DNA from 3 places in the Streptomyces sp. AC602_WCS936 genome. Region 2 is predicted to be linked to each of the others. Evidence: riboswitches for the same ligand, from Rfam matches in the RefSeq annotation. Region 2 holds a riboswitch; each other region holds the start of a gene.

Region 1 (3,967 bases), on a different contig from region 2:
CCGCGTCCTGCCCTTCTCCGCAGGCGCTCACTTCGGCGTCTCCACGTCCTTCATCCTGCTCGAGTTCAAGGACGACGACGACCTGTTGTACCTCGAAGGCCCGGGCGGCGGCCTGTCCAGCCGTGACGACCTCGGACTCACCGCCCGCCACCAGGAGTGCTTCGAGGACATCAGCGAAAAGGCGTACGCCGGCGCTCAGGTGATCGAGTTGCTCGACGAGGTCAGGGAGAGCCTGGCCGACAGCTGAATCCGGGCCGGGACGGCCCGGCACGAGACGGGGGAGGCCCCATGACGGTCTTCGGAGTACGAGCGTGGTGGCAGCGGTGGCGCGCGCCGGCCGGCACCGGTCCCACCGCCGACCCGCCGGGGGGATCCGGCGACGCGGAACAGGGCCCTCCCCCGCTCGACGACTGCACGCTCAAGGCGTACGCCATGCAGCGACCCGAATGGGCCGAGGCCCTCATCGACGTGGAGAACGCCCGGGTGGCCGGGGAGATCCGGCTGATTTCCGCCCGTCTCCTGCTGGGCACGGCGTGCGGCAGCGTCCTGCTGTTCAGCATCGCCCTGGCCACACGAGTCGCGCCCAGCCTGCCGCACGGCTCCGCGTCCCCCCTCACCACCGCAGCCATCGGCGCCTTCGGCGCGGCCCTCCTCACCGCCCTGGGCGCCGGACTCGGCAGGGCGCTGCGCGGCCGAGCCGCGTCGGCGCCCGCCCAGCCCGTCAGTGGTGGCGCCGCCGAGGCTCCACGGCCGTCAGAGCGCGGTTCAGAACGCGGAGGCGGTCCGTGACGGGAGTGAGCCCCCACCACAGCCCCGCGCCCACGGCCACCGCGGCGGTCACCACCAGCCACACCGTGCCGCGCGCCGCACCGCTCGGCGCCAGGAACGCCGCCAATGCACCCAGCCCGACGGCGAGGACCCCCACCACCGAGCAGAAGAGTGCCAGCGGAACCGCCCCGGTCATCCGGTGCCCACGCGTGCCGGGCCACCCCGGACGCGCGGAAGCGGTCCCCTTGGTTCGGTCTGCCATGCGTGTACCTCCCGTCCCCCCGCGCGGCGGTCAGGCGCCGCGCGAATCCGGGTCCACAAGCCCCGCCAGAAAACCACACCACGACGCGTGACGAAAGGCGAGCACAGCGTGTCGACGTTGCTTCGAGTCACGTATCAGCACTTGGCCACCCCCGGCAGCCATCTCTAAGCACTCAGTCGTATTGCCGGAATAGCTGCTCTTGAACCACGTGTGCTCCGACAGTTCACTTCCGATCACACCAACCTCCTCCGGCCCACCGGCCGTCACGCGGCCCCGGCACCCTCACCCGCCGCCCGACCGCTGCCACCCGCCCGCGTACACGCGCTGCCGTCCTCTCCAGTCTTCCCAGCCCGGCCGCCGGGGAAGAGCCCAGAAAGCGCCGATGTCGCGGGCATGGCCAACTATCGACGGTGTGGGCCTCAGCACACCCGGCCTCGCAGGTCAACGGCAAGTTGACGGGTGTTCGCGGGGCGTGGTGGACTGCCGGAGCCAATGCGGCGGCTGGAGAGGAAGCCCGGTGTGAATCCGGCGCGGTCCCGCCACTGTGACCGGGGAGCGATCCCCGGGAGCCAGGAACTCCCACCGCCGTTCTCTTCTAACCAGGGCGCGGACACCCTGAGTGAGGACCTATCGCCATGCGCGGCTGCCGTTCCGGGCTCACCAGCGACACCGTTCGTCTTCTCCTTCCCACGGTCGGTTGAGCCGTGCGCGCCGAACGCGTCTTCGCGTACGGCGCCGCCGCCGGCCTCCTCGGTGACCTCCTCCTCGGCGACCCGCGCCGCGGACACCCGGTCGCCGCGTTCGGCCGTGCCGCCGGTGCCGTGGAACGGGTGCTGTGGCACGACCACCGAGGCTGGGGCGCGCTGCACACCGCCGTGTGCGCCGGTGGCGCCGCCGCCCTCGGGCTGGCCGCCACCCGCGCCGTACGCCACTCCCCCGCCGCCTCCGTCGCGCTGACCGCCGCCGCCACCTGGGCGGTCGTCGGCGGCACCTCGCTCGCCCGCGAGGCGAGCGCCGTCGGCCGCGCCCTGGAGGCCGGCGACGTCGAGGCGGCCCGCGCGCGGCTGCCGCACCTGTGCGGCCGGGACCCGCAGGCACTGGACGCCGACGGGATCGCCCGGGCGGTCGTGGAGTCCGTCGCCGAGAACACCTCGGACGCGGTGGTGGGCGCCCTGGTGTGGGGCGCGTTGGGCGGGGTGCCCGGACTGGCCGGCTTCCGGGCCGTGAACACCCTGGACGCCATGGTCGGCCACAAGTCGCCCAAGTACCGCCGCTACGGCTGGGCCTCGGCCCGGCTCGACGACCTCGCGGGCTGGCCGGGCGCCCGCCTGACCGCCGCCCTGGCCACCGCGGCCGGCGGTGATCCCCGGGGCGCCGTACGGGCCTGGCGCGCCGACGCCGCGCGGCACCCGAGCCCCAACGCCGGTCCTGTGGAGGCCTCGTTCGCGGGCGCCCTGGGCGTGCGGCTCGGCGGGACGCTCTCCTATGGCGGACGGGTCGAGCACCGGCCCGTCCTCAACGGGGCGGCGGGACGGCCCGTACGGGCAGGTTCCGGCGACATCGAACGGGCCGTGCGGCTCTCCCGGCGCGTGGGCTGGCTGGCGCTCGGCGCGTGCGCGGGCGCGCGGCTGCTCGTCCGCGGGGTCATCAGGAAGGGACGTACGTCATGAACGGTGGCCTCCTCGTCGCCGGCACCACCTCCGACGCCGGCAAGAGCGTCGTCACCGCCGGGATCTGCCGCTGGCTGGTGCGCCAGGGCGTGAAGGTGGCGCCCTTCAAGGCGCAGAACATGTCCCTCAATTCGTTCGTGACCCGCGAGGGCGCCGAGATCGGGCGGGCGCAGGCCATGCAGGCCCAGGCGTGCCGGGTGGAGCCGACCGCGCAGATGAACCCGGTGCTGCTGAAGCCTGGCGGTGAGCGCAGCAGCCAGGTCGTGCTGCTCGGCAAGCCGGTCGGCGAGATGAGCGCCCGCGGCTACCACGGCGGACGGCAGCAGCAGTTGCTCGGCACCGTGCTGGACTGTCTGGCCGAGCTGCGGGGCACGTATGACGCGGTGATCTGCGAGGGGGCGGGCAGTCCGGCCGAGATCAACCTGCGCCGGACCGACATCGTGAACATGGGGATCGCCCGGGGCGCCGGGCTGCCCGTGCTGGTGGTGGGCGACATCGACCGGGGCGGGGTCATCGCCTCGTTCTTCGGGACGGTGGCGTTGCTGGCGCCCGAGGACCAGGCGCTGGTCGCCGGGTTCCTCGTCAACAAGTTCCGGGGTGACGTCTCGCTGCTGGAGCCGGGTCTGGAGATGCTGCACGGGCTCACCGGGCGGCACACGTACGGCGTCCTGCCCTTCCGGCACGGACTCGGCATCGACGAGGAGGACGGACTGCGCGTGTCCCTGCGGGGGACCGTGCGCGAGTCGGTCGTCGCGCCGCCGGTCGGCGAGGACGTGCTACGGGTCGCCGTCTGCGCGGTCCCGCTCATGTCCAACTTCACGGACGTGGACGCACTGGCCGCCGAACCCGGTGTCGTGGTGCGGTTCGTGGACCGGCCGGAGGAGCTGGCCGACGCGGACCTCGTCATCGTGCCCGGGACGCGGGGGACGGTCCGGGCCCTGGAGTGGCTGCGGGAGCGGGGGCTCGCGGACGCCATCGCGCGCAGGGTGGCCGAGCGGCGGCCCGTCCTCGGGATCTGCGGCGGCTTCCAGCTGCTCGGCGAGCACATCGAGGACGAGGTCGAGTCCCGCGCGGGGCACGTGGACGGGCTCGGACTGCTGCCCGTGCGGGTGCGGTTCGCCCGCGAGAAGACCCTCACCCGGCCGGTGGGCGAGGCCCTCGGCGAGCGGGTCGAGGGGTACGAGATCCACCACGGAGTCGCCGAAGTCACGGGCGGCGCACCCTTCTTGGACGGCTGCCGGGTCGGCCAGACCTGGGGCACGCACTG
Region 2 (3,967 bases):
CAGCGAGGATTCAACGGTTGTCTTGAATGTGGGGGGAAGCAGAAACCAGGTGTGTCCCCGTCCAGTTGCCTTGACGGCTCTGGCCGGAAAACGCCTCAGGAGAGCGTTGCCCCATCAGCCAGACTTGTTGCCTCACGACACATGCACACCGTTGCCGCGGTGGCCCGTGCCCGGGAGGCCCCTGATGACGTCAGACACGAGGCCGGACGAAGACGGGGCAGCAGCCCCGCCCGGAAGGCAACGGTCTCCCGGGGGCCGCGTCGTACTGCGCGGCGACATGCGGTCCGCCCTGCCCGACGCCACGGCGGCGGTGGTGGTCACGGCGCTCGTGTTCGCCCTCCTGTGGACGCGCATGGAGTCGGGTGCTTCGGACACCGTCGCGGTCATGCCGTTCATGGACGATGCGGGCACCTACTGGATGTACTTGCTCAGCCAGGCGTTCGGATGGTCGGGTCTGCTGTGGGCCTGGGGCACGGTCATGCTGGGTCTGTTGCTGTCGGGGCCGCGCCCTGCCCGGCGGCCGGTCTCCCGGCAGGTGCTGGAGCGCTGGCACCGCACCACGAGCCTGACGACGATGGCGCTGATGTTCGCGCACGCGCTGATGTTCGCGGCGGAACTCGTACGCTATGAGACGAAGGTGGACTGGGCCGAGCGGCTGTGGGTGGGCTTCGCCGACAGCTTCGTGCCTGGCTGGTACGACTCCGGCACCGGCCGCGTCGCCATCCCGCTCGGGCAAGGTGCCCTGTATCTGGCGATCCCGCTGGGGCTGCTGTTCTACGTCCGCCACCGCATCGGAGCGAACACCTGGCGACGGCTGCACCGTTTTGTGATCGTCGTCTACGTGCTGAGTGTGTGGCACACGCTGCTGTACGGGACCAACGTCTGGTACGGGGAGTGGCCGCGCACCGTCCTGTGGCTGCTGCAACTCCCGGTCGCGGTACTGCTGTTGCTCCGTCTGCTGAGACCTGCTCGGCGCGCCGAACGGTTGGAGCCGCCGGGAGGAGGCGCGAGCGCGGCCCGTCCGGGCTGGTGGGCGCGCGCGGCCGGACGCGTCATCGCCGGAGCCGTCGTCGTCGGGCTGGTCATCGTGGTGGTGTCCGGCCGGGACGGTGGGCGGGACCGTCCGACCCATCCGCCCGCCACGGCCCCGCACTCCCAGGAAACGGACTGACGGCGGCACGGGGGGCACGGGGGGCACGGCACCCCGGGATGGGATGATGGCCGGCGACAGGGCGACGGCGGAACGAGGAAGCCGGTGTGAATCCGGCGCGGTCCCGCCACTGTGATCGGCGAGCGACTCCCGACAGGCCACTGCCCTGCAGTGGGTGGGAAGGCCGGGACGAGCATCGACCCGAGAGCCAGGAGACTTACGCGGTCGCCTCCTCGACGGACCACCGGGGCGGATCTCCCCGGAGAGAGGGACGGCACCGCATGCCCGCAACGCCGACCGGACGAACGCCGGACGACACGAGGGCCGCAACGGCCACCGCCCCGGTGCCGTGCCGCATCGTCGTGTGCCGCGACTGCTGCTGCGGCAGCCCCAAAGTGACCGGCGTCGACCACACGGCCCAGACCGAACGCCTGCGTGCCGCAGCACCGGTACGCGTCTCCGACTGCCTCGACGTCTGCGACCAGGCCAACGTCATCGTCGTACAACCCTCCGCGGAAGACCGCGCCGCCGGTGCCCGACCGGTTTGGCTGGGGCTGGTCAACGACCCGGACGCGACCGAGGACATCGCCGCGTGGGCACGCGCGGGCGGACCCGGCGTGGCACCGTTGCCGGACATCCTCGACCTGTACGCCATCACGCCGCCGCGCCGACGGCGTACGGCCTCGTGACCGTACGGACGGAAGCCGGAGGGAGGACAAAAGCCGTGCACGGAGCCCGGGCCTCGACGGCGTCCGTTGCCACCGCCCTGCACGACGTGGCCGGCCTCGGCGGCTTCTTCGCCCTGCAGGTCGGCGGGCCGGACGACGGATGGCATCCGGTCGCCCACTCCTACGCGGATGGTTTCACTGAACTTGCCGCAGCCGTCGCACGCCGTCACCGCACTCGGGAACCACGCGTCGCCATATCCATCGCCCAGCTCGGTCACGCTGCCCGCCTCTGGTCACCGGCACTGGCCTGCGTCGTTCTGCACCGGATCGTCCCCGACCTGGAGGGATTGCAGCGCGCCGAGGACGGACCGGCCCTCCGGGTGCCCCGCCCGGACGGCTGGTACGCCGACCGGCTCGACGGCGGCCCCGTCCGCGTCCTGTACGAGCAGGTGACGGATCATCTGTCGGCACTGGCCGACGGACTGCGCGTCAAAGTCGCCCCGCGTCTGCTGGACGGCAACTCGGCGTCGGCGCTCGCCGGGGCGGCCCACGCCCTGCACGCACTCCGTCCCGCCGAACGCGGACCGCTCGCCGACCTCACGACCGCGCTGCTGAACACCGGACGCCTGGCGGGCACCGGTGTACTCACCCGCTCCGACCTCGCGTTCCGCCGTCGGAGTTGCTGCCTCTACTACCGTGCGCCGAACGGCTCGAAGTGCGGTGACTGCGGGCTGGCCGGAGGGGTGCCGCGCCGAGGCCCGCGGTGAGGTACCGCTGCCTCCGCCCGGCCGACGGGCGGACGGAGGCTGGGGCACACCTTGCTCATGGCGGTGCTGTGGGACGGGGCCGGGACGCTTGCGGCGTCCCGGCCCACCGCGTTCCTCGGTCAGGAGGCGGACAGCTCACCGCGGACAGTGCGGGCGGCGGCGACCAGGTTCTCCAGAGAGGCGCGGGTCTCGGGCCAGGCGCGGGTCTTCAAACCGCAGTCGGGGTTCACCCAGAGCCGTTCGGCGGGGATCGCCTTCAGGCCGGTGCGCAGCAGTTCTGCAGCCTCCTCAGCGCTCGGCACGCGTGGGGAGTGGATGTCGTAGACTCCCGGACCGGCCTCGCGCGGGTAGCCGTGGGCGGCGAGTTCCCGGGCCACCTGCATATGGGAGCGGGCGGCCTCCAGGCTGATCACGTCGGCGTCGAGGTCGTCGATGGCCTGCACGATGTCGCCGAACTCGGCGTAGCACATGTGGGTGTGGATCTGGGTGTCCGGCCGCACGCCGGCGGTGGTGAGCCGGAACGCCTCGGTGGCCCACGTCAGATACGTCGCACGGTCCGCGGTGCGCAGCGGCAGGGTCTCGCGCAGGGCGGGCTCGTCGACCTGGATGACCGAGGTGCCGGCCGCCTCCAGGTCGTTCACCTCGTCGCGCAGGGCGAGGGCGACCTGCCGGGCGGTGTCGCCGAGTGGCTGGTCGTCGCGGACGAAGGACCAGGCGAGCATGGTGACCGGACCAGTGAGCATGCCCTTGACCGGGCGGTCGCTCAGTGACTGGGCGTAGGACGTCCAGCGGACCGTCATCGGCTCGGAGCGGGAGATGTCGCCGGCCAGGATCGGCGGGCGGACGTAGCGGGTGCCGTAGGACTGGACCCAGCCGTGCTGCGTGGCCAGGTAGCCGGTGAGCTGTTCGGCGAAGTACTGGACCATGTCGTTGCGTTCGGGCTCGCCGTGCACGAGGACGTCGATGCCGGTCTTCTCCTGGAAGGAGACGACCTCCTGGATCTCGGTCTTGACGCGCTCCTCGTAACCGGCCGTGTCGATGCGGCCCGCCCGCAGGTCGGCCCGTGCGGTGCGCAGTTCGGTGGTCTGCGGGAACGAGCCGATGGTCGTCGTGGGCAACAGCGGCAGGCGCAGGTGGGCGCGCTGGGCCGCGGACCGTTCGGCATACGGCTGTGAGCGGCGGGCGTTGGCGTCCGTCACGGCCTCGGCCCGGGCCCGGACGGCAGGATCGCGGGTGATCGGTGACCCTGCGCGGGAGGCCAGGTCGGCGCGGTTGGCGGCGAGTTCCCCGGCGATGGTGTCGGTGCCCTGGGCGAGGCCCTTGGCGAGGGTGACGATCTCCGTGGTCTTCTGCCGGGCGAAGGCCAGCCAGCGCAGGACCTG
Region 3 (3,967 bases), on a different contig from region 2:
CGCACCCTGCTCAGCCCCGGCTACCTGCGGCTGTTGCTGCTGTGCGTGCTGCTGGGTGTGCCCATCGCGCTGGCCTGCTTCTTCTTCGTCGGGTTGCAGCACGAGCTCCAGCACTGGGTGTGGACGGCGCTGCCCGAGGCGGTGGGGTACGACGCCCCGCCCTGGTGGTGGCCGCTGCCCGCGCTGGTGCTGGCGGGGCTGATCCTGGCGCCGATCGTGACCCGGATGCCGGGCGGCGGCGGTCATCTGCCGGTGAACGGGCTGGGCGGCGCGCCCGTCGGCCCCCGCGCGCTGCCCGGTGCGGTCCTGGCCGCGCTGGCCACGCTGCCCCTGGGGGTGGTGCTGGGGCCGGAGGCGCCGCTGATGGCCGTGGGCAGCGGGCTCGCCCTGCTGGCGGTGCGGCGGGCGGGTGCGGCCGGGGACCCGAAAGCGAGCGCGGTCCTCGCCACGGCCGGCTCCACCGCCGCGATCTCCACCATTCTCGGCGGCCCGGTGGCCGCGGCCGTGCTGCTCATCGAGGGGGCCGGGCTCGGCGGCGCCCAGCTGGTCGCCCTGCTGCTGCCCTGTCTGCTGGCCAGCGCGACGGGCGCCCTGGTCTTCACCGGCTTCGGCCAGTGGACCGGCCTGAAGATCGGCGCCCTCACGCTGCACGACCTGCCGCCGGGCGCCAATCCGGACGCCGGGGACTTCCTCTGGGGCATCCCCACGGCGGCGCTGATCGCCGTGCTGATCACGCTGGGCCGCGAGCTGGGCCGGCGCACGGTCTCCTGGACGCGGGAGCGCACGGCCGTCCGCACCGTCGCCTGCGCCACGGCGGTCGGCGTCTGCGTCAGCGCGTACGCCCTGATCACCGGCCGCTCCCCGGCTCAGGCGGCACTGTCCGGGCAGGCCACGCTCGCCGAGCTCGCCGCGCACCCGCACGCCTGGTCGGTGGGCGCGCTGGTGGCACTGGTCGCGTGCAAAGGGCTGGCCTGGGGCATCGCGCTGGGCAGTCTGCGCGGCGGCCCGATCTTCCCGGCGGTGCTGCTGGGCACGGCGACGGCCCTGGCCTGCTCCGGCCTGCCGGGCTTCGGAACGACGCCGGCCCTCGCCCTCGGCATCTCCGCCGCCGCGGCCGCGGTGACGGGGCTGCCGCTGGCCAGCGCCGTGCTGGCGGTACTGCTGATGGGCGGCGACGCGCACGACCAGATGCCGCTGATCGTCACCGGGTCGGTGGTCGCCTTCATCGTCGCCCAGGTGACCCGCCGGACCGAGCCGAGCGCGGACGGGGGTCCGGGGACGAAGGCGGACGGGAGACCAGGGGCGGGGCCGGACACGGACGGCGGACCGGCGGCCGGGACGGGGCGGTGACGGGGCGGTGGGCCGGGTGGCGGGCGGGGCGGTGAGGGGCCGGTCGGCCGGGTGGCGGGCGGTGCGGCCCTGGGGGCTGCGGGCCGGGGCCGCGGCGGTCGTGGTCACGGCCTACTTCCTCCTCCCCCTCGATCATCTGGGCCCGCAACGCCCCCTGCTGAGCTGGCTGCTGTTCGCCCTGGTCCTGACCGCCGTGGCCGTGCTGCTGCTCCGGCAGATCCGGCACGTACTGGTCGACCGGCCGGACTCCCGGCCCGGCATGGTCCTCTCCCTGCTGATCGTCCTGTCCGTGCACGTCTTCTCGGCCACCTACTACGCCCTCGCCAAACAGCCCGGCGAGTTCACCGGCCTGCACACCCGCGTCGACGCCCTGTACTTCACGATCGTCACCCTGGCGACCGTCGGGTACGGCGACATCACCCCGCGGGGCCAGTCGGCGCGGATCGTGACGGTTCTGCAGATCGCGTACAGCTTCGTGTTCCTGACCGCCGCCGCGACCGCGCTGACGCAGCGGATGCGCGACATGGTGGTGCGGCGCACGGGGCGGGACCGGCCCGGCTCGCGGGAAGGCTGAGGGGGCGCACGCGCCCGCCGGGCGGGAGGCCCGCTTGTCACCACCCTCGTGGGAGCACTACCGTCGTCACGCCTTGGTGAACGGGAAATCCGGTGTGATGCCGGTGCGGCCCTCGCCACTGTGAATCGGGAAGTCCGGCTCCGGCCCTCGCGGGCAGCCACTGGATCGCTTGCGATCCGGGAAGGCGGAGCACGGGCGGTGGTACCCGTAAGCCAGGAGACCGGCCAAGGCGCGTCGTCCATCCACGAGGTGCTGGAGAGGGTCTGCCGAGTCATGCACATAGCCGAGGGCTTTCTGCCTCCGGCGCACGCGATCGCCTGGGGTGTCGCGTCCGCGCCGTTCGTCGTCCACGGAGTACGGTCACTCACCCGTGAGGTCAGGGAGCACCCGGAGAGCACCTTGCTCCTCGGCGCCTCCGGGGCCTTCACCTTCGTCCTGTCGGCCCTGAAACTGCCGTCCGTCACCGGGAGTTGCTCCCATCCGACCGGCACCGGTCTGGGCGCGATCCTCTTCCGGCCGCCGGTCATGGCGGTGCTGGGCACCATCACCCTGCTCTTCCAGGCGCTGCTGCTCGCGCACGGCGGGCTGACCACGCTCGGCGCCAACGTCTTCTCGATGGCGATCGTCGGCCCGTGGGCCGGGTACGGCGTCTACCGGTTGCTGCGCCGCTTCGACGTGCCGCTGATGGTCACCGTGTTCTGCGGGGCGTTCGTCGCCGACCTGTCCACGTACTGCGTCACCAGCGTGCAGTTGGCGCTGGCCTTCCCCGACCCGGGCAGCGGATTCCTGGGCTCGCTCGGCAAGTTCGGGTCCGTCTTCGCCGTGACGCAGATCCCGCTCGCGGTGAGCGAGGGCCTGCTCACGGTGGTCGTGATGCGGCTGCTGGTGCAGTCCAGCAAGGGGGAACTGACCCGGCTGGGCGTGCTGCTGACGAGGACGGGGACCACGGGGGCCGCCAAGACCGAGGGACAGGAGGTGGCCCGATGAGCCGGAACGCCAAGATCAACGCGCTGCTGCTGCTCGCCGTGGCCGCGCTCGCGGTGCTGCCGCTGGCGCTGGGACTCGGCGACCACAAGGAGGAGCCGTTCGCCGGGGCCGACGCGGAGGCGGAGACGGCGATCACCGAGATCGAGCCGGACTACGAGCCGTGGTTCTCGCCGCTGTACGAACCGCCCTCGGGGGAGGTCGAGTCGGCGCTGTTCGCCCTGCAGGCCGCGATCGGCGCGGGCGTGCTCGCGTACTACTTCGGGCTGCGCCGGGGGCGGCGGCAGGGCGCGGAGCGGGCGAGGGCGGCGACGGCTGTGCGGGACGCGCCCGAAGGGGACTGAGTGCTGCCGATCGACGCGGCGGCGCACAGCAGTCGCTGGCGTCGCCGTCATCCCGTGGACAAGGCCGTGCTCGGGCTCGGGCTGACCGTGCTGGCGGTCGCGCTGCCGCCCTGGCCGGGCGCGGCGCTGGTGCTGGTGACGGCGCTCGCCGTGCTGCTGGGGCCCGCGGGGGTGCCCGGGCGCAGGCTGTGGCGGGCGTACCGGGTGCCGCTGGGCTTCTGCGTGACGGGGGCGCTGCCGCTGCTCGTTCAGGTCGGGGGCCCGGACGGGTTCCTGACGGCGGCGGACGGCGGGCCGGTACGCGCCGGCGAGCTGCTGCTGCGCACTTCGGCGGCCTCCCTCGGGGTGCTGCTGTTCGCGTTCACCACACCGATGTCCGACCTGCTGCCCCGGCTGGTGCGGGCCGGGGTGCCGGCGCCGGTGGTGGACGTGGCGCTGGTGACGTACCGCATGAGTTTCCTGCTGCTGGACTCCGTGCGCCGGGTGCGGCAGGCGCAGGCGGCGCGGCTGGGGCACACCACCCGGGCCGCGGCCTGGCGTTCGCTCGGCGGGCTCGGCGCCACGGCGTTCGTGCGGGCCTTCGACCGGGCGGCACGGCTGCAGAGCGGGCTCGCCGGGCGCGGCTACGACGGCACCCTGCGGGTGCTGGTGCCCGACGCCCGCGTCTCCGTGCCGTTCACCGCGGCGAGCGTGGCGCTGCTGGCGGCGCTGGCCG

Evidence for each region. A riboswitch is a leader RNA that binds a small molecule or an ion and turns the genes downstream of it on or off. The one in region 2 is predicted to bind cobalamin.
Region 1: linked by a shared signal. The riboswitch ahead of KUM03_RS32605 (cobalamin biosynthesis protein) and the one ahead of KUM03_RS01500 ((2Fe-2S) ferredoxin domain-containing protein) in region 2 are both predicted to bind cobalamin.
Region 3: linked by a shared signal. The riboswitch ahead of KUM03_RS05965 (energy-coupling factor ABC transporter permease) and the one ahead of KUM03_RS01500 ((2Fe-2S) ferredoxin domain-containing protein) in region 2 are both predicted to bind cobalamin.

The regions. Positions count from the first base shown of each region.
Region 1 is NZ_JAGMUF010000120.1:41,066-45,032, forward strand. Features, by position in the region: gene KUM03_RS32590 (helix-turn-helix transcriptional regulator) at 1-247, shown strand, start outside; gene KUM03_RS32595 (hypothetical protein) at 289-789, shown strand; gene KUM03_RS38725 (DUF397 domain-containing protein) at 1,061-1,297, opposite strand; cobalamin riboswitch at 1,490-1,629, shown strand; gene KUM03_RS32605 (cobalamin biosynthesis protein) at 1,735-2,700, shown strand; gene KUM03_RS32610 (cobyric acid synthase) at 2,697-3,967, shown strand, end outside.
Region 2 is NZ_JAGMUF010000003.1:119,786-123,752, forward strand. Features, by position in the region: gene KUM03_RS01495 (ferric reductase-like transmembrane domain-containing protein) at 185-1,171, shown strand; cobalamin riboswitch at 1,242-1,369, shown strand; gene KUM03_RS01500 ((2Fe-2S) ferredoxin domain-containing protein) at 1,432-1,839, shown strand; gene KUM03_RS01505 ((2Fe-2S)-binding protein) at 1,875-2,585, shown strand; gene metE (5-methyltetrahydropteroyltriglutamate--homocysteine S-methyltransferase) at 2,705-3,967, opposite strand, start outside.
Region 3 is NZ_JAGMUF010000012.1:25,219-29,185, forward strand. Features, by position in the region: gene KUM03_RS05955 (chloride channel protein) at 1-1,350, shown strand, start outside; gene KUM03_RS05960 (potassium channel family protein) at 1,412-1,924, shown strand; cobalamin riboswitch at 1,982-2,168, shown strand; gene KUM03_RS05965 (energy-coupling factor ABC transporter permease) at 2,198-2,911, shown strand; gene KUM03_RS05970 (energy-coupling factor ABC transporter substrate-binding protein) at 2,908-3,252, shown strand; gene cbiQ (cobalt ECF transporter T component CbiQ) at 3,253-3,967, shown strand, end outside.